DNA from 2 places in the Ruminiclostridium herbifermentans genome. Region 2 is predicted to be linked to the other one. Evidence: predicted binding sites of a transcription regulator. Region 2 holds the regulator's gene; the other holds the start of a gene.
What was found. The regulator HrcA, encoded in region 2, represses chaperone genes, less so after heat shock. The targets are predictions, from matches to a motif close to TGTTAGCACTCNNNNNNNNNGAGTGCTAACA.
Positions count from the first base shown of each region.

Region 1: htpG (molecular chaperone HtpG) is a predicted target of HrcA. The motif match lies at 6,621-6,651, and genes of this name have one in related genera.

Region 1 covers NZ_CP061336.1:3,026,735-3,036,802, reverse strand. Annotated here, with positions in the region: gene EHE19_RS12360 (B12-binding domain-containing radical SAM protein) at 1-605, shown strand, start outside; gene EHE19_RS12355 (hypothetical protein) at 1,015-1,302, opposite strand; gene EHE19_RS12350 (PrkA family serine protein kinase) at 1,691-3,625, shown strand; gene EHE19_RS12345 (YeaH/YhbH family protein) at 3,650-4,927, shown strand; gene EHE19_RS12340 (SpoVR family protein) at 4,934-6,322, shown strand; gene htpG (molecular chaperone HtpG) at 6,801-8,696, shown strand; gene EHE19_RS12330 (AMP-binding protein) at 9,081-10,068, opposite strand, start outside.
Region 2 covers NZ_CP061336.1:2,200,677-2,210,744, forward strand. Annotated here, with positions in the region: gene EHE19_RS09145 (hypothetical protein) at 1-356, opposite strand, end outside; gene EHE19_RS09150 (hypothetical protein) at 574-1,089, shown strand; gene EHE19_RS09155 (HD domain-containing protein) at 1,622-2,764, shown strand; gene yfbR (5'-deoxynucleotidase) at 3,168-3,758, shown strand; gene EHE19_RS09165 (aminotransferase class IV) at 4,058-4,885, shown strand; gene EHE19_RS09170 (DUF7847 domain-containing protein) at 4,912-5,772, shown strand; gene hrcA (heat-inducible transcriptional repressor HrcA) at 6,169-7,224, shown strand; gene grpE (nucleotide exchange factor GrpE) at 7,254-7,850, shown strand; gene dnaK (molecular chaperone DnaK) at 7,910-9,763, shown strand.

The DNA of each region.
Region 1 (10,068 bases), 830 kb from region 2:
TGTGTAATAATTATGTCACTTTTGAAGATATTCTGCTATTAAAAGATGTTGAAGAGGTACTTGAAAGATATTTTAATTCAGCTAGATTTAACAGTTCACTTGAGTATATTGAAAAATGCTTGTTTTCTGATGCATTTGAAATGTATTATATGCTTTCTGTTTTTTGCAGGGAAAGGGGCTATTTGGACAGGCCAATTTCATATAAAGAAAATATAGCCATTCTGTATGAATTTTTTGAAAACTCTTTTGGGAAAATTCCCCAAGAGAAAAAAGAAGTGTTCAGACAAAAAATGATATTTGATTTCCTAAGTTCTGACCGCTCATGTGCTATACCAGAGTTCTTAAAGAGAGAAGAGGATTTAATTAGCATAATTGCTATTCATCAACTGCTAAAAAATGAAGAATTTATAAAAGAGTATCTTCCTGATTTTATTGGGGTTCAGACAAAAAACATATTGAAAAGTGTATTTTTTATTTCACTTAGTAAGCTATCGAGAACTGACGAAATTATAATGTTTGACTATTCTAAAAGGGACTTAATGAGTGATAAATATAGGTATGTTTTAGTAAGCAGAAAGCTTCTATACAATAAAGATTTAAGCTAATAATGCAGTTGGGATGTAAAGTTGTACAATTTATATTTTGACTATGTTTTAGCTGACTTTTATATGTATAATTGCGAAAAATTATTGACAGTACCGTATAATTTGCATGAGAAACAGTATAGGTTGTATTGGATTGAATTATAAAGTAAAATAATGCGAAGAATATCATAGTGATTTTATGTTTATATGTTGAGAAATAGCTGAACATTTTCTTGACTAAATGGTTCTAGTTATAATTTGGTGCTGAATATGCTTTTGATAATGAATATTACATTTATTGAATTGTAATTATTTGAGAAGTAAAGTAGTAGCTGCAATATTTGTGAATTACTATTTAAGCCAGTATTTCTTTGTAAGTATCTTTGTTTTAATAGAAGAAATGTTGTGAATGCCCAAGCTGCTTTTTTTATTATATTTTACTACCCTGTATAACTCGTATTTCAACGGCTTGTTTTTCAACTGTATTAGTAACACTGTCAAGCTTGGCTTCCAATCTGTCAAATTTGCTGTCTAATTGCTTATAACCATCAGATAATACACCAGTCTTAGTTGAAAACTCATTTTTAAGAGAAGCAACCCGATTGCCTAATTTTTTTATTTCAGACGTATTTTGTTCTACTCTTGCTGTAATATCTTTTCTAAATTCTGTAAATTCTAAATACATCTTAGTTATTAAATTATATATTTTTTCCTCCATATTTTCACCTCATTTTTTCGAAATTATATCATATTGGTGATTGAAAATAAATATAAAAAAGTAATGTTAGTAACTGAATAAAATAATTATTCAGTCACATAAAAAGCCTTTCAGTGTTCAAGATTATCACAAGCTTGCTGCCCAAATAATTCGAAAGTATATTTGGTATATTATGCACTTTGAGGTCTTAAAGGCTTCAAGCATTTATTGCTATGTGGATAGTGTTTAGTTAAATAAATATTTCTTTTTAAGTTATTAACTTGTCTATTTGATAATATTATAAAAAAAGAGCACATATATTTTAAAATGAAATACTTTATTTTAAGAGATATTAATTATTATTTGATTAAAGAACATCTACAACTAGGCAAAAAAGGGGGGTTTTTGTATGACCACACCGGAGTTTGATTTCAGAGAAATGATCCAAAAAGATAGGGAAGAGAGGGTGAAAAAGCAATTTGAAGGCACATTTATTGAGTATTTGAATTTAGTAAAGTCAAATCCGAGTATAGCAGTACTTTCACACCAAAGAATATATGAACTTATAATTTCTAAAGGTATAGAGGCTGTAAAAACTGATGAAAATCCAAGATTAAGAAGAATATATGGCAATGATATTATAAAAAAGTATTCCTTTTTTGAGAATGACTTTTTTGGAATCGATAAAACCATAATGAAAATTGTAAGGTATTTTCACTCTGCTGCAATGGCTGGAGAGGAAGCTAGACAGGTGTTATATTTAGTTGGGCCGGTAGGGGCTGGTAAATCTTCAATAATGGAAGCACTGAAGAAGGCACTTGAGTGTGCAGACCCTATTTATGCGTTAAAAGACTGTCCAATGCGAGAAGAGCCACTACACCTCATACCTAAGCATTTGCGAAATGAATTTGAAAAAACGCTAAATACGAGAATTGAAGGAGATTTATGCCCGGTTTGTAGATACAGGTTAAAAAACGAATATAATGGCGAGTATGAAAACTTTCCTGTAGTGTCCACGGGATTTTCAATACGCTCTAGGAAGGGTATAGGCGTAGTACCTCCAGTTGATCCAAATAATCAGGATACTTCGATTTTGACGGGTAGTGTTGACATTTCAAAAATTGACTTATATCCAGAGGATGACCCTAGAGTGCTTTCTCTCAATGGAGCTTTTAATGTTGGTAACAGGGGAATTGTTGAATTTATAGAGGTTTTTAAAAATGAGACAGAATACTTACATACAATGATTACTGCTACTCAAGAAAAATCAATCCCATCTCCTGGCAAAGGCTCTATGATTTATTTTGATGGAGTAATATTGGCACATTCAAATGAGGCAGAATGGAATAAATTTAAATCAGATCATACAAATGAAGCCATACTTGATAGAATAGTCAAAGTTGAAGTTCCTTACTGTTTAGAACTTAATGAAGAAATTAAAATTTATCAAAAAATGTTGTCCAAAAGTAATTTTAAAGCTCATATTGCACCCCATACAATAGAAATTGCTTCTATGTTTGCAATACTAACTAGGCTTAGCCCATCTAGCAAGGTTGATCCAATAACAAAGCTTAAAATATACAATGGAGAAGAAATTTTAGAAAAGGGAATGACAAGAAAAATTGATATATTTGAATTGCATGAGGAAGCACCAAGAGAAGGAATGACTGGAATATCAACAAGGTTTATTATGAAAGCACTTGATACTACCCTTTCAGAATCTGAAAACAATTGTATAAATCCAATAGCTCTTATGGAGACTTTGATTAAATCTGTCAAGGAGTTGGGAATAGGAGAAGAAGAAAAAGAACGATATCTTAGACTTATTTACGATTCAATTAAAAAAGAATATAATAAAATACTTGAAAAAGAGGTTACAAAAGCCTTTATACATGGCTACAAAGAGCAGGCTGAAAGCTTATTCAACAATTATTTAGACCATGCTGAAGCCTTTGTTAATAAAACTAAGATTAAGGATTTAAATACTGGAGAAGAACTTGAGCCTGATGAGAAATTTATGAGGTCTATTGAGGAACAGATTGGTATATCTGACACAGCGGTTAAAGGTTTTCGATCTGATGTTACTGCATATATGTTCTTTGTTATGAGGAATGGAGGAACTTTGGATTATACCAGCTATGAACCACTTAAGGAAGCAATAGAGAAAAAATTGACGGCTTCAGTCAGAGATTTAAGCAGAGTAATTACACAGACAAAGGTTAGAGATAAGGAGCAGACTCAGAAATACAATACTATGGTAGAAGAAATGAAAAAAAATGGCTATTGTGATAATTGCTGCAATGTTATATTGAAATATTCGGCTAATAACCTATGGAAAGATTAATTGCAGCTTTGGAGGGCTTCTACTATGACCATTTTTAGGGATTGCAATAATGGTGGCAGAGATAGATCTGCCGAGGACAGACGAAGGCACAGAGAATTAATTGAAGAATCTATTAAAAAAAATCTTGGTAATATTATTGCTGAGGAAAGTATTATAGGTAAAAGCAAAGATAAAAAAATAAAAATTCCTATAAGGGGCATTAAGGAATATCAATTTATATATGGTAAAAATAAACCTGGAATTGGCGTTGGTGAGGGTGACGAAAAAAGAGGAGATAAATTTCCAGGTGAAGCAAGCAATAATTCGGGAAAGGGGAAAGCAGGCAATCAGGAGGGTGAAGAAATATATGAAACAGAAATTACTATAGAAGAGGTGGTAAAATATCTATTTGACGACTTAAACCTTCCTGATATTGATAAAAAACAGCTGTCTCAATTAGAAGAGAAAAGCTATAGAAAGCTTGGGTATCAAAATAAGGGAATACCCCCAAAACTGGCAAAAAAACGTTCAGTTGTGGAGAAAATTAAGAGAAGACAGTCATATAAAAGAGCTTTAGAAGAGCAAAATCAAGAAAAGCTTACTTCCAGTCAAGCTATATTTGAGTCGAACAATGCTGACATAGACTCCAATGAAGATGAGTTGAATTCAAAGCCAATTTCTTCAGTTACTACCCGAAGGGAAAGATTTCCGTTTATTGAAGAGGATTTAAGATATTACAGGATTAAAGAGGAGAATAAAAGAGACTACAATGCAGTAGTATTGTGCATAATGGATGTTTCTGGTTCAATGGATCAAACCAAAAAGTACCTTGCCAGAAGCTTTTATTTCTTATTGTATCAGTTTTTACAGCTGAAGTATGCCAATGTGGATGTGGTTTTTATTGCTCATACTACAGTAGCTAAAGAAGTAAATGAAAAAGAGTTTTTTCACAGAGGAGAGTCTGGAGGTACCTACATAAGCAGTGGTTATGAGAAAGCACTTGAGATAATTTCTGAAAGATACAGTCCTTCTAATTGGAATGTATATGCTTTTCATTGCAGTGATGGAGATAACTGGTCAGAAGATAACAATAAGGCTATAGAAAGTGCAAAGAAGCTTTGCGAGGTTTGTAATTTATTTGGATATGGAGAAATTGTACCTGGCTATTATAGTATAGGCAGTACAATAAAAACTGAATTATTAAATAAGATAGAGAGTAAAAATTTTGCGGCTATTAACATTAACAAAAAGGAAGATGTTCTGCCTGCACTAAAAAAGCTGCTTGAGAAGGTTAGTGACAAAGATGTGGAACAGGAGGGTTAAGGCTTAATGGCAGACTTTAGCATAAGAGATTTGGAATATTGGAATGAACGTATTGAAAAGCTGGCCAAGGATTATGGATTAAACTATTATAATCAAGAATTTGAAATAGTAAACTATGAAGATATGATTGGTTATGAATCCTATATTGGAATGCCTTCTCATTACCCTCATTGGAGTTATGGGAAATCTTATGAAAGAATAAAAACTTTGCATAAGTATAATTTAACGGGTTTACCATATGAAATGGTAATTAACTCAAATCCTTGTATTGCATATCTTATGAAGGATAATTCATTGCTAGTGCAGGTGCTGACTATCGCTCATGTATATGCTCACAATGATTTCTTTAAAAATAATAGGCTATTTAAATTAGGAACTAAGGCAGAATATGCAATTGAAATGTTTAAAAATCATGCAGACCGTATTAGAGAATATATTTCTGATCCAAGTATAGGCTACGTTCGGGTAGAAAAAATTCTAAATTCAGCACATGCAATAAAGTTTCAAACGGAGCGGGTTGTTGAATTCCAAAATAGAAGAGAGGAAAAAGAGGAACCTAAATTTGCCGTGACAGAAAACAAAAAAGAATTTCCGAATTTAGAAAGATATTCCAACAATAAGTCAGAAGAGGAAGTAAAAGAAGTACAGCAAGATAATAGGTTTTTTGCTAAACAGGAGGAGGACCTTCTGAAGTTTATTATTGAGAATGGACGACTTCAAGATTGGGAGAAAGATATATTGTCTATAGTAAGAGAAGAAGCCCAATATTTTATTCCACAGATTGAAACAAAAATAATGAATGAAGGTTGGGCAAGTTTTTGGCATTATAATATATTAAATAACCTTGAATTACCTCAAAATATGCACTTTGAGTTCTTGAGAAAGCACAATGAAGTAATACGTCCGTTGAAATCCAGCATTAACCCCTATTACATAGGTTTTAAAATTTTTGAAAACCTTAAAAACAAATTTGGCTTTGAGAAAATATTTGAAGTTCGGCAAACTGAGAGAGATCAATCATTTATAAGAAGGTACTTAACTCAGGAGCTTTGCTGTGAAATGAATTTATTCGAATATGTTACAACAGGAAATGATTATATGATTTCAGAGGTGTCTGATGATGAGGGATGGAAAAAAATAAGAGAAACTTTGTGCAATACAGTTGGCATTGGAAGCATCCCAATAATTTTAGTAAACGATTGGAATAAAAATGATAACACACTTGAATTAAAGCATGAATTTGATGGACGTGAACTGGAATTGGGTTATGCATATGAAACATTAAAGCATATTGTTGACTTATGGAATGGAAAGGTTTCATTGTCAACTCAGTTGGAGGGAAAGAAAAAGACCATAAATTGTGATGAAGCAAAAAGAATTTCTTTGTATGGTTAATAAACACAGTTAAATTGGTGAAAAGTCTTAATTAATTTCATCTAAAAATAGCATATCAAAAGGCTAAAAAGGAATATGGTATTACTTTTATAATAGTTTATTCAGTATTTATCAAAATGAATGATATAGGAAGGTTTTGCTTAATAAATATAATTAACGAGCGATGAGAACTAATTCATCGCTTTTTTATTTCAAAAAAATGCACAATATAGATATTTAGCTAATAAAAGATGAAAATTAAATTAGATTTTGTATACTCATAGACTAATCTAATTCAATGGACTGATTAGTAATAAATTGTTAGCACTCTTATTAATTGAGTGCTAAAAAATACTTGAAATATTTCGCTATTAGAGGTATATTATTACTATCGTAATTAATTCAAGTATAGAAGTGCTTGAAATTAAATAATAACGAAAAGGAGGATTAGGTTCATTCCTGTACTATAATGAGTGTGCAGGGTTTGGACAAGATTATTATGGCGCAAGAAAAAGGAAACATATCTATTAATACGGAAAACATATTTCCAATAATAAAAAAATGGCTCTATTCTGAGAAGGATATTTTTATAAGAGAGCTTGTATCAAATGCAAGTGATGCTATTAACAAATTGAAAAAGCTAGATGCTATGGGAGAAGCAGAACTGCCAGATGACAACAAGTATGAAATAAAGGTCATTGTCAACAAAAATGACAAAACCATTAAGGTTTTAGATAATGGATTGGGAATGACTGATGAAGAAGTTAAAAAGTATATTAACCAGATAGCTTTTTCAGGTGCAGTAGATTTTATTGAGAAATATAAGGACAAGTCGGATGATGCTCAAATTATAGGGCACTTTGGATTAGGATTCTATTCAGCATTTATGGTATCTGAGCGTGTGCAAATTGACACATTATCTTACCAAAATGGCGCAAAGGCAGTAAAGTGGGTTAGTGATGGCGGTACTGAATTTGAAATGTCAGATTCTGATAAGACAGACAGAGGTACTGTGATAACCTTATACTTAGCTGAGGATAGCCTTGAATTTTTAGATGAATACAAAATGAGACAGACTCTTGAAAAGTACTTTGCATTCTTGCCTATAGAGTTATATTTAGAGGATGCTGCAAAAGAAGCAGAAAATACTGAGGAAAAAACTGAGGAGAAGGGCGAAGATAAGACTGAACCAGCAGCTCCAAAGCCATTAAATGATACTAAACCATTGTGGCTTAAGAATCCAAAAGACTGTACTGATGAAGAGTACAAGAAATTCTATACAAAGGTATTCCACGATTTTAATGAGCCTCTTTTCTGGATTCACTTAAATATGGATTATCCGTTTAATTTAAAGGGTATTTTATATTTCCCTAAACTAAAGCATGAATTTGAAACTATGGAAGGCCAGATAAAGCTGTACTATAATCAAGTATTTGTTGCTGATAATATTAAGGAAGTAATACCTGAGTTCTTGATGCTTCTAAAGGGTGTGTTGGATTGTCCAGATTTACCACTGAATGTATCAAGAAGCTTCTTACAGAACGATGGATATGTTAATAAGATTTCTTCGCATATAACTAAGAAGGTTGCTGACAAGTTAACTTCTCTCTTTGAAAATGAGCGTGAAAGCTATGATAAATACTGGAGTGACATAAACCCATTTGTTAAGTATGGCTGTATTAGAGAAGATAAATTCTATGATAGAGTGAAGGATATTATTATTTACAAGTCTACTAAGGGAGGATATGTAACTCTTAAAGAATATCTTGAAAATAATAAAGAAAAGCATGAAAACACAGTATTCTATGTTTCTGATGAAAATCAGCAAGCACAGTATATAAAGCTGTTTAATGAAAACGATATGGAAGCTGTAATTCTATCATCAATGATTGACAATCATTTTATGTCATTAATTGAAAGTAAAGTAACAGGAGTTAAATTTAATAGGATTGATGCAGATATATCAGCTAATATGAAACAGGAAAATACTGGAATATCTGAACAGGATGTAAGCTATCTTGAAACGCTGTTTAAAGAGACTATAAATGACGATAAATTAAAGATACAGGTTGAAGCTTTGAAAAATGAATCCATTCCAGCTGTGGTTCTTTTATCTGAGCATTCAAGAAGAATGCAGGAAATGAGCAAAATGTATGGAGGCGGTATGGACATGAGCAGTATGTTCCCTAAAGAACAGACCCTTGTACTTAATTCATCCAACAAGCTTGTTAAAGCAATTATTGATTTGAAGAATAATGAATCAAAGAAGGAAGATGTTAAGTTGATTAGTGAGCACATATTCGATTTGGCTATGATGAGTCACCAACAACTAGAACCTGAAGCAATGTCAAAATTTATTGCTAGAAGCAATGAGATATTAATGAAGTTAGTATAATAAAAATGTAATTATTATAAAAAATGGCTGAATTTAACTTAATGCTAGTTGAAATCAGCCATTTTTTCAGCTGTATCTAAATTTAACTTGAATGAACTAATTAATTAAATTTAGTATTTTCTGAAGTCATCTGTGCTAAACGTTGGCGGTGTGCTTATTCTGATATTAATTTAAATTTAATACTTTCTGAATTGCAACACAAATATATTTGAACACATACGTGAGAAGATTTGCATATACATTATAAATTAAAGTGTATCCGACAATGCAACTCATACATATACAAAATGAAGAAATATTTTAAATTAAAGAGTGGCAGCGCACAGGAAAATCCTGTTGCTGCCACAATTTTGAGTATTTGTATTAGTTATTAATTTGATAAAATTACTTTTTATTTTTATCTGTTTCTCTAATTTCTACACGTCTTATTTTTCCACTAATTGTTTTTGGTAATTCATTTACAAACTCAATAACTCTTGGATACTTATAAGGAGCAGTTACATTTTTAACATGCTCTTGAAGTTCTTTAATAAGCTCCTTGCTTGGAGTATAATTCTTTGCAAGAACAACTGTAGCTTTTACAATCTGTCCTCTTACTTCATCAGGAACAGCTGTTATAGCACATTCCAAAACTGCAGGATGTTCTAATAATGCACTTTCAACTTCAAAAGGCCCAATCCTGTAACCTGAACTTTTGATAACATCGTCAGCTCTGCCAACAAACCAGTAATATCCTTCTTCATCACGCCAAGCCAAATCACCAGTATAATATATGTCATCATGCCAAACCTTATTGGTTAAAGCTTCATCTCTGTAATATCCACCAAACATTCCTGCTGGTTTCTTTTTATCCGTACGAATAACAATTTGTCCCTCTTCACCAATTTGACATGAATTTCCATCCTCGTCAATTAAATCGATATCATAACCAGGAGAAGCCTTACCCATAGAACCAGGTTTAGCTTCTGTCCATTTAGTTATAGATAGAACAACTGTTAATTCTGTCTGTCCGAAGCCTTCCTTTAATTGAATTCCCGTTGCGTTATAGAACTGAGTAAATACTTCTGGGTTTAGAGGCTCACCAGCCACTACGCAGTATTTGAGAGAACTTAAGTCATATTTTTTAAGGTCTTCTTTTATAAAGAATCTATATATTGTTGGTGGTGCACAGAAGGTGGTTACTTTATACTTTGAAATAACCTCAAGCAAGTCCTTTGCAACAAATTTGTCAAAATCATATACAAATACTGCACTACCAGCTATCCATTGACCGTATATTTTACCCCAAACAGCTTTTGCCCAGCCAGTATCAGCAACTGTAAGGTGTAAGCCTCCATCAATTACATTTTGCCAATATTTAGCTGTAAAAATG
Region 2 (10,068 bases):
TCTAATTCTTTATTAATAAATATATTCTCCTGTGAGGTAAATGGGTTAAGTTTTTCAGTATAAATTTTGCGCTTTGTAAAATAGCTTTTTTGATATGATGAGATTAGGTTTTTTCCGTCCTTTTGAGCAAGTAAATCGTCAATAGCCAACTTTGAAAGACCAGTTTGTGAAAATATTATAGAATAGTCCTGTTCACTTAGTTTAGAATTTTTAAGTATAGGTAATAGGTCTATTTGTGGTGAAGCAGGCCAATAAATACGATTATACATATTTATGAATATGAAACAGCAGTATAAATCTATTAATACAGAAAAAATGGCTATAGCTATTTTCGTTTTTAGACTTATCCTATTCACATAATCACTCCTTGTACAAAACCATATTTTGATGAAATTAGTATTTGTAAAAAATAGTTGACAATACATTACTGCTAAATATTATCAGACAAAAGATAAATAAAATATGTATATTGTTGTGTATATAATATGTAACAGAACCACTTATATTAGTTTGGGCATATTAATTCAAAGCGAGTTTTATTGCCATGGAGAACACAAAAGGAAGGACGTTATTATGAAAAAGGGTAATTATTATGCTGGTTTATTACTAATTGTTCTAGGGGTCATTGCTCTAATTCTTAACACGGTTTTTGATATCAGGATTATTAAGTTTGATCCCTATGATTTCTGGGTTTTTATAGTGCTGCTTATTGGATTGACTTTTGAACTTGGTTATTTTCTTAAAGGTTCGAAGCCAGGTTTGCTAATACCAGGAGGAATTATAACAACAATAGGGCTGCTTTTTATGTTTGAAGCTTCAACGGATTGGCATTTTTCAAGGTACACATGGCCTGTGTATATAATTTCAGTTGCAGTTGGGCTTTTACAAATGTACATATTTTCAAAAAGAGATAAAGGGTTGCTTATTGCTGGTCTAATTGTTGGTGGTATAGGAGTATTTTTTCAAATAGTGATGATACTTAGTGCTATTTCATCAAATTTAATTGGAATATTTATATCTATTTATTTGGTTGCTGCTGGTATAGCTTTAGTATTTACCGGCTACTCAAGAAAGGGTACTAAATATTAGAATTGAAGAAAAGCGTTTGAATTTTTCTTGAATACTTTCATATAGTTTTATGTTATATTATATTGAGGCAGGAAAATCACTTCATATATTTAAAAAGTTGTAGTGTATGAGGTGTGAGATGATGAAAATAACTCCTGCCTTGATAAAATAATTGCTAAATGTAATAAAATGCTTCTAAAATTTAAAATAATTTAAAATTTATTTTTGAAGCCAGATATTATAATGGGGCAAAAAATGTCACCTGCTTCATAAGTGGCCTGTAGTTCTTGAGATGTTAAAGGATGAAAATAACTCTGACTTGATGAATTGGCTGCTGAATGTAGTAAAGTTTTTCTACTATATAAAAAGTTATATATTGAATATAGGTATTTATCGATAAGAAAAGTCCTTCACATATTTGTGTGATTGATTGTACTTGAACTTCAGACATTACTCCTGACTCGATGAAATACCACTGATTCTAATAAAATTTAGCTGTATTCGAAAAAATTATAATGAATTTAAGTATTATAATTTATTTGGAGGTGAGTATATGGAATGGAGAAAGTTGAGAGAGCAGCAGGAGAATATGTTAAGCCCTTTTGCTGCAAAAAGTGTAAACTCATATGGGAGATTATTATATGAAGAGAAATGTCCCATAAGAACAGATTATGAACGTGATGGAAATAGAATACTTTATTCTATGGATTTTAGAAGGTTGAGACATAAAACGCAAGTTTTTTTTAATGCAAAAAATGATCACATATGTACACGTATGGAACATGTTCTTAATGTTGGATCTATAGCGAACACAATAGCTAGAACTCTAAATATGAATCAGGATTTAACATATGCAATAGCACTAGGACATGATTTAGGACATGCTCCCTTTGGACATAGTGGTGAACGTGTTCTTGACAAGTGTGTGAAGAAAATAGACAAAAATGCTAGCTTTAAACACGAATTACATAGCTTAAGAGTGGTTGAAAAGCTTGCAACTAGAATATCAAAAGAAAAGATTTATGAAAGCTGCGGACTTAACCTTACCTTTGAAGTAAAAGACGGTATTGTATCACATTGCGGAGAGAATTATGATGAATTTATTATGCATAGAGATTTAAGCAAAACTCCTGATTCATTAAAAAATGTTAAACGCACCGATTCGCCATATACTCTTGAGGCGTGTATTGTACGATTAGTTGATAAGATTGCATATGTGGGAAGAGATATAGAAGATGCAGTTAGAGTCAAGCTTATGGATATGCAAGACATACCTAAGGATATAAGAAATGAACTTGGAAACACTAATGGGGAAATTATTAATACTTTGGTGTGTGATATGATAGAAAACAGCTATGGAAAAGACTGTATTCAACTAAGCAAGTCAAAGGGCGAAGCATTAGAAAAGCTTATTAATGAAAATGTGAGGCTTATATATAAAGCAGATAAAATTACTCGCTATGAGAAAATTGCTGAAAATACCCTTGAAGGATTGTTTGACAATTTGCTTGAAAGCCTTTCTGACTTTGAAAAACTACAATATAGGGATAATAAGGTTTATAGAATGTTTTATAAATATATTATAGATAAAGGGTATGATGAGTCGGTTAGTGATGCCCAAAAGGTAGTTGATTTTGTTGCAGGAATGACAGATTCCTTTGCTAGAGCTTGCTTTGAAGAAATTTATTGGATGTAACAGCTTGAAAATATAGTTTGTACAAACATAGTGCATTTTCAAGCCTCAAAAACCACTCTGTGTTTTTTGGAGTGTGGATGTATTTGCTTATACATGGTACTATTTTGAACTTTCAAGCGCCAATACCACAAGTGGTTTTGCAGTGTGGATGTATTTGCTTATTCATAGTACTATTTCGAACTTTCAAGCGCCAAAACCACAAGTGGTTTTACAGTGTGGAAGTCTTTGACTATACATGGTACTATTTTGAACTTTCAAGCGCCAATACCACAAGTGGTTTTGCAGTGTGGATGTATTTGCTTATTCATAGTACTATTTCGAACTACAAAAACTACTTTGTAGTATTTGTGGTGTAGCAGTATTAGTTTATATGGTGTAACTTCGAACTAGTTTGGAGGTTAGTATGAGTCAAGAAAAATATCATTTTTTTGCGTTTTTATCTAGAATGAAATACATAAACAGATGGGGACTTATGAGAAATACCTATACAGAGAATATTCAGGAACATAGTCTTCAAGTGGCAATTATTGCCCACGGACTGGCAGTAATCAGAAATATCTATTTTAATGGTGAAATTAATCCTGAAAGAGTTGCTATTCTTGCAATGTTTCATGATTGCAATGAAATTATTACTGGTGATATGCCAACACCAATAAAGTACTATAATCCACAAATAAATAAAATTTATAAAGATATTGAGGATATATCCAAAGAGAAAATTATTTCCATGCTCCCAGAAGAAATGACGGATGAATATTATTCATTGTTTTTCAAGAATCCTGATGATTTAGAATGTTGGAGGCTGGTAAAGGCTGCTGATAGAATTGCAGCATACATTAAATGTATTGAGGAAGTAAAGGCTGGTAATAACGAGTTTAAAAAAGCAAGTGAAGCAATATTGCAAACAATTGAGAAAATTGACCTTGAAGAGGTGGCGTATTTTATGGAAAAATTTATGCCTAGTTTTAACTTATCCCTTGATGAAATCGATTAGTGCTTTTACAAAACTCAACTTTTTATTTGAAAAACTAAAGTGTTAAAGTATATAAAATAATCACTCATTTTAAGTTTATTGCCAGGAAACAAGCCATTGACAAGTTTTGAATTCCAACAGACTTTAAATTGGAAAGTTGAGTAATTTAATTGACAAAAAAAGTATATGTTATTAAAATTGAATAGAGCAAAAATAGCTAAGTGAATAGGATGTTTTTTACTTAGTAATTTTAACATTCTATTATTATTTACTTAACACATATTTTTACTGATCAAAACCAAAAACAAAGGGGCATTAAGATGACATTCGATGAAAATATAGGTAATTTATGCATTATAAACGGAGAAACTGTAGAAAAAGAGAGTCTGGCACTTTATACGTCTGAAAAATATAAGGCTTTTTATGAGGTTTTAAAAATAATTAAAGGAATACCTCTTTTTTATGAAGATCACTTTATGAGATTAAAAAGTTCAATGAATAAAGCCAGTTATGAGTTGGCAATTTCTAAAAGAGATCTTAAAGATCAAATTAAAAAGGTATGTGCTCTAAATTCATTTTCTGATTGTAATGTTAAAGTAATTGTGCTTCAATATGGAGCTGAGCAGATAACAATTATTTGCATTAATAAGTTCTATTATCCTACTAAACAAGAATACGATAATGGTGTAGTTTGTTGTACTGCCAATTTGACAAGAACTAATCCAAACATAAAGATTATTAATACTAGCTACAAGGATGAAATTAAGCGTGTAGTTGAAGAAAAAAAGGCTTTTGAGGTTTTGCTTGTTAATGATGAAGGAAAAATAACTGAAGGCGGAAAATCAAATGCTTTTTTTGTAAAGGGAAATAAAATATATACTTCTCCTGAAGATTATATTTTGGTGGGAATAACCAGAAAATACGTGGTCGATGTATGTAAGAAGCTTGGATATGAAGTAATAGAGACGCTTATTGGAGTAGATTCCTTGACCAGTTTTGATGCAGCTTTTATTACAGGTACATCAATAAATGTTTTACCAATAAGATGTATCGATAATTATGAAATTGATTCTGCAAAGAATCCTACAACTCAACATGTGATGGTAGGGTATAATAGCCTTGTCAGTTCATATATAAATGAAAATTAATTAAAATAATAGGGGGGGTAAGTATTGTGAGGTACCTTGAAAATGCTTTCAAATTTACATTAAATAATTTTTTATTGGCAATACCACTTTTAATTTCAATGGCAATACCTTCATTAATTATTAAAATAGGTACTGCTGGCTTTACTGCTAAGTTGGCCCAAAAGTATACAGAAATATTTATGAGCGTTTTGAGAGGCGAGTATTTAGACATTAGCGCGAACTTTTTTGATGAATTGATTAGTATGCCAATGATTATTTGTGTTACTATTGGAGGATTTCTGCTTTTGTTGTTTTCTATTTTAATTTATCCTGCTACTTATGGGTTAATAAATAAAAAATATGAAACAGGAAATGCAACTCTAAGCGATTTCACACAGTGTATGTCAAAATATATAGGAAGATATATACAGTTTGGTTTGCTAAGCATTGCTATAAGTATTGGATTAGTTTTAGTTTTAGTTATACTTGTGGTTATAGCTTCTGTTATTGCGGCATTAGTTTCAACTATCGCAGGTATACTGCTAATGTTACTTTTCTACTTTGCATTCATAGTAGGAAATATTGCTTTAGGAATTTATATGATTTTGTGGTTCCCAGCAGTTTGTGTAGAGGATAGCGGAATTATTGAGGGATTGAAAAATTCCTTCAAAACAGTTAATGGCAGCTTTTGGCCAATATTAGGTATTACTATATTAATTTCACTAGGTGGTGGTATAGCTGGTTCTATATTGGGCATTTTCCCATTTGTTGGTGTAGTAATATCATCTGTAATTAGTAGATTAGCAAATTTTGTTTTGATAGTTTACTATTTTGAAATTTATCGCGCTAAGACAGGTAGATTTTATTCAGCTGATAATTTCCAGCAGATAAATAATCCTATTGAGTAAAAGCAATAGCAAAGAAGTATGATTTTTGCCATTATAGCCTTGTTCTACGTCTTATGTAGAGCAAGGTTATTTTTATCAATTATTTATATTCCAAAGAGTATGGTTTTTTATGATGTGGGTTTAGCGGCACAAGCATAAGGATGAGTAAATGTCATTTACCATAATTTACATAATTCTAGTACTTATTATTTATACAAATCATTGAATTAGTATATAAACCTATATACTAGATTATTTTTTAAGAAGCGGAATATTAACTCCTTTATCAAAAAATAGCAATAATTATTGGAAAAGTACTTGACAAACACAAGGGCTAATGGTATTTTTAATATATAAATTAGCACTCAATAACTTAGAGTGCTAACAACAAAGTAAAAAATGCTGGAAGCAAAGGGAGTGATAAACGTGCTGCTTGACGATAGAAAACTTAGAATACTACAAGCCATTATTGATGATTACATTACTTCAGCTGAGCCTGTTGGTTCGAGAACTATTGCCAAAAGGCATGAACTTGGTCTAAGTTCAGCTACCATTAGAAATGAAATGGCTGATTTAGAGGAAATGGGTTTTTTAGAACAACCACATACTTCTGCTGGCAGGGTTCCATCGGATAAGGGCTATAGGCTATATGTAGACAAATTAATGCAGATTAATGAACTTTCACAAGATGATATAGAAAACATAAAAAATGCTATGGACGTCAAAATTAATGAACTTAGTCAGCTTATAAGAAATGCTTCAGTAGTAATGTCAAAATTTACAAAATATACTACTATGGCATTGACTCCTCATTCAAAAAAATCTGCATTAAAAGCAGTACAGGTTGTTCCTATTGAACAAGGAAAGGCTCTTGTTATTATTGTTACAGACACAAATATTGTACGTAATAATTTAGTAAGAGTTGATGATAGAATTACTCCTGATTCTTTAATTCAAATATCAAATTTGTTAAATGATAAGCTAAGAGGATATACTCTTAAAATGCTTGCATCAAATGATATTAGGTTTGAGGTTGAGAAATTTATTTCTATACCTCATAGTATTATTAATCCAATTCTCAACGGTATTGAAGACTTGATTAAAACAATTGATCATCCTGAGGTATATTTGGAGGGAACTACAAATATATTGAACTTTCCTGAATTTAGAGAGGTTCAGAAGGCAAAAGAGTTTTTAAATATACTTGATGAGAAGAAGTTAATTTCAGACATTCTTGTTAATACTTTATATAATAATAATGATATAGTAATACAGATTGGCAATGAGAACAATATAGAAGGTATAAAGGAATGCAGTTTAGTAACAACCTCATATAGTGTTGGAGATCATGTAATAGGTACTATAGGCATTATTGGCCCTACAAGAATGGAGTATTCAAAGGTTGTTTCTTCAATGAACTTTATAAGAAATAAAATTAATCAAGAGATATTACGGCTCTTGGGTGATGGATAGTTAAAAATTAAGGAGGTAAATACTGGATAATGAAAAAAGATATTAATTCAAAAGATGAAGAAGTAATTAATATAGATGAAAATGAGCAAACAGCAAATAACAGTTGTGATTCTGATTCATCTAGTAATTGCGGTGAGGAATGTCAAACAGATTCAGTTAATACTGAAATTGAGGAATTAAAAGCAAAACTTGAGGAAAAGAACCTTCAGTGTGAGGAGTATAAAAATGCAGTTCAACGTATAGCTGCTGAATTTGATAATTATAAAAAACGTACTTTAAAAGAAAAAGAAGCTCTTAGTCTTGATGCTGCCATTGACACTGTAAATACTATTTTGCCAGTGGTTGACAATCTGGAAAGAGCTTTAAAAGCTGCTGAGGAAATGGAAAACAATCCGCTAAAAGAAGGCGTTGAAATGGTTATGAGGCAGATGATGGAATGTTTAGAGAAGCTAGGTGTCAAGCCAATTGAAGCAATAGACAATCCATTTAATCCTGAACTTCATAATGCTGTAATGCATGTGGAGGATGAAGAAAAAGGAGTTAATGTTGTAATTGAAGAATTTCAAAAAGGTTATACAATGAAGGGAAAAGTCGTAAGACACAGTATGGTTAAGGTAGCAAATTAATAGTTTTGAATAACTCAAATTTGAATACATTTTGTTAATATATTAAGGAGGATTTTTTAATGGCAAAAGTAATTGGTATAGATTTAGGTACTACAAATTCATGTGTAGCGGTTATGGAAGGTGGAGAGCCTGTAGTTATAGCAAATCCTGAAGGTAATAGAACTACTCCATCAGTTGTAGCTTTTTCAAAGACTGGTGAGCGTATGGTAGGTCAGGTTGCTAAGAGACAGGCTGTAACTAACCCAGAAAGAACAATTATTTCAATAAAAAGAGATATGGGTACTGACAGGAAGGTTGAAATAGATGGAAAGAAATATTCTCCACAAGAAATTTCAGCTATGATACTTCAAAAACTAAAATCTGATGCAGAAGCATACTTAGGTGAAACAGTTTCTCAAGCTGTTATTACTGTTCCTGCATATTTCAGTGATGCTCAAAGACAGGCAACAAAGGATGCTGGAAAGATAGCAGGTCTTGAAGTACTTAGAATAATTAACGAACCTACAGCTGCTGCTCTTGCATATGGTCTTGATAAAGAAAAAGATCAAAAGATAATGGTTTATGATTTGGGTGGAGGTACATTTGACGTATCAATACTTGAAATTGGAGACGGTGTATTTGAAGTTTTAGCTACTAACGGAAATAACAAACTTGGTGGAGATGACTTTGATAATAGAATTATTGAATTTCTTGCAGACACCTTCAAGAAAGAAAATGGAATTGATTTAAGAAATGACAAGATGGCAATGCAGAGATTAAAGGAAGCTGCTGAAAAGGCTAAGATTGAGCTTTCTGGTGTAACAACTTCAAACATAAACTTGCCATTTATTACAGCTGATGCATCAGGTCCAAAGCACTTAGATGTAACACTTACAAGAGCAAAATTTGATGAAATAACAGCAGACTTAGTAGAAAATACTATGATTCCAACAAGACAGGCTATGCAGGATGCTGGCTTAACTCCAGACAAAATTGATAAGATTTTGTTGGTTGGTGGATCTACAAGAATTCCAGCTGTTCAAGATGCAGTTAAAAAGTATTTAGGTAAAGAACCATTTAAGGGAATTAACCCTGATGAATGTGTTGCTGTTGGTGCAGCTATTCAGGCTGGTGTATTAACAGGAGATGTTACAGGACTTCTTTTATTAGATGTTACTCCATTATCATTAGGACTTGAAACTCTTGGTGGAGTATTCACTAAGTTAATTGAAAGAAATACTACTATTCCTACTAAAAAGAGCCAAGTATTCTCAACTGCAGCAGATGGTCAAACCAGTGTTGAAATACATGTTCTTCAAGGTGAAAGAGAAATGGCTCAGTATAATAAGAGCTTAGGAAGATTCCAGCTTACAGGTATTCCATCAGCACCTAGAGGAGTTCCTCAGATAGAGGTAACATTTGATATTGATGCAAATGGTATCGTACATGTATCAGCCAAGGATTTAGGAACTGGCAACGAACAGAAAATCACTATTACAGCATCAACTAATCTTTCAGATGAAGATATAGAAAAGGCTGTTAAGGAAGCTGAGAAGTTTGCAGCTGAAGACAAAAAACGAAAAGAAGAAGTTGACGTTAGAAACAATGCAGATTCATTAGTATATCAATCAGAAAAATCTTTAAAAGATCTTGGAGATAAAATATCTGGAGAAGATAAAGCAAAAATAGAGTCAGGTGTTAATAGTGTTAAGGAAGCACTAAAAGGCACTGACATAGAGGCAATAAAGAAGGCTACTGATGAGTTGCAGCAAGCATTTTATGAAATATCATCAAAGATATATCAACAAGCTGGAGCACAGGGAGCACCAGGTGCTGATCCTAGTGGAGCTGGTTTTGGGCAGCAGGGTAATGCAGGCGGAGCAGATGATAATGTGGTTGATGCAGACTACAAAGTAGTTGATGAGGATAAATAAATATATAGTGAGGCAAGAATATGTCCCTACTTCTATAAGTGGCAGGTACCGCTTTGGTTTTTAGACGGTGAGAATATTTTCCGCCTCACTTGCACGCTGCTGATTCTAATGAATTTTTCTACAACCGAGAAATTTCATTTTGAAACTAGGTGTTATAATATATAGGGGCTGTAATAGGCCCCTATAGCAATTAAAAGTTGAAAATTAAAAAGTCTGCATTCATGTATTTATCGTTCTCTATATATAATGCTGATGGTGATGTTTGGAAATTATTTGCATATAGCTGAGTTTTCAAACCACAAAAC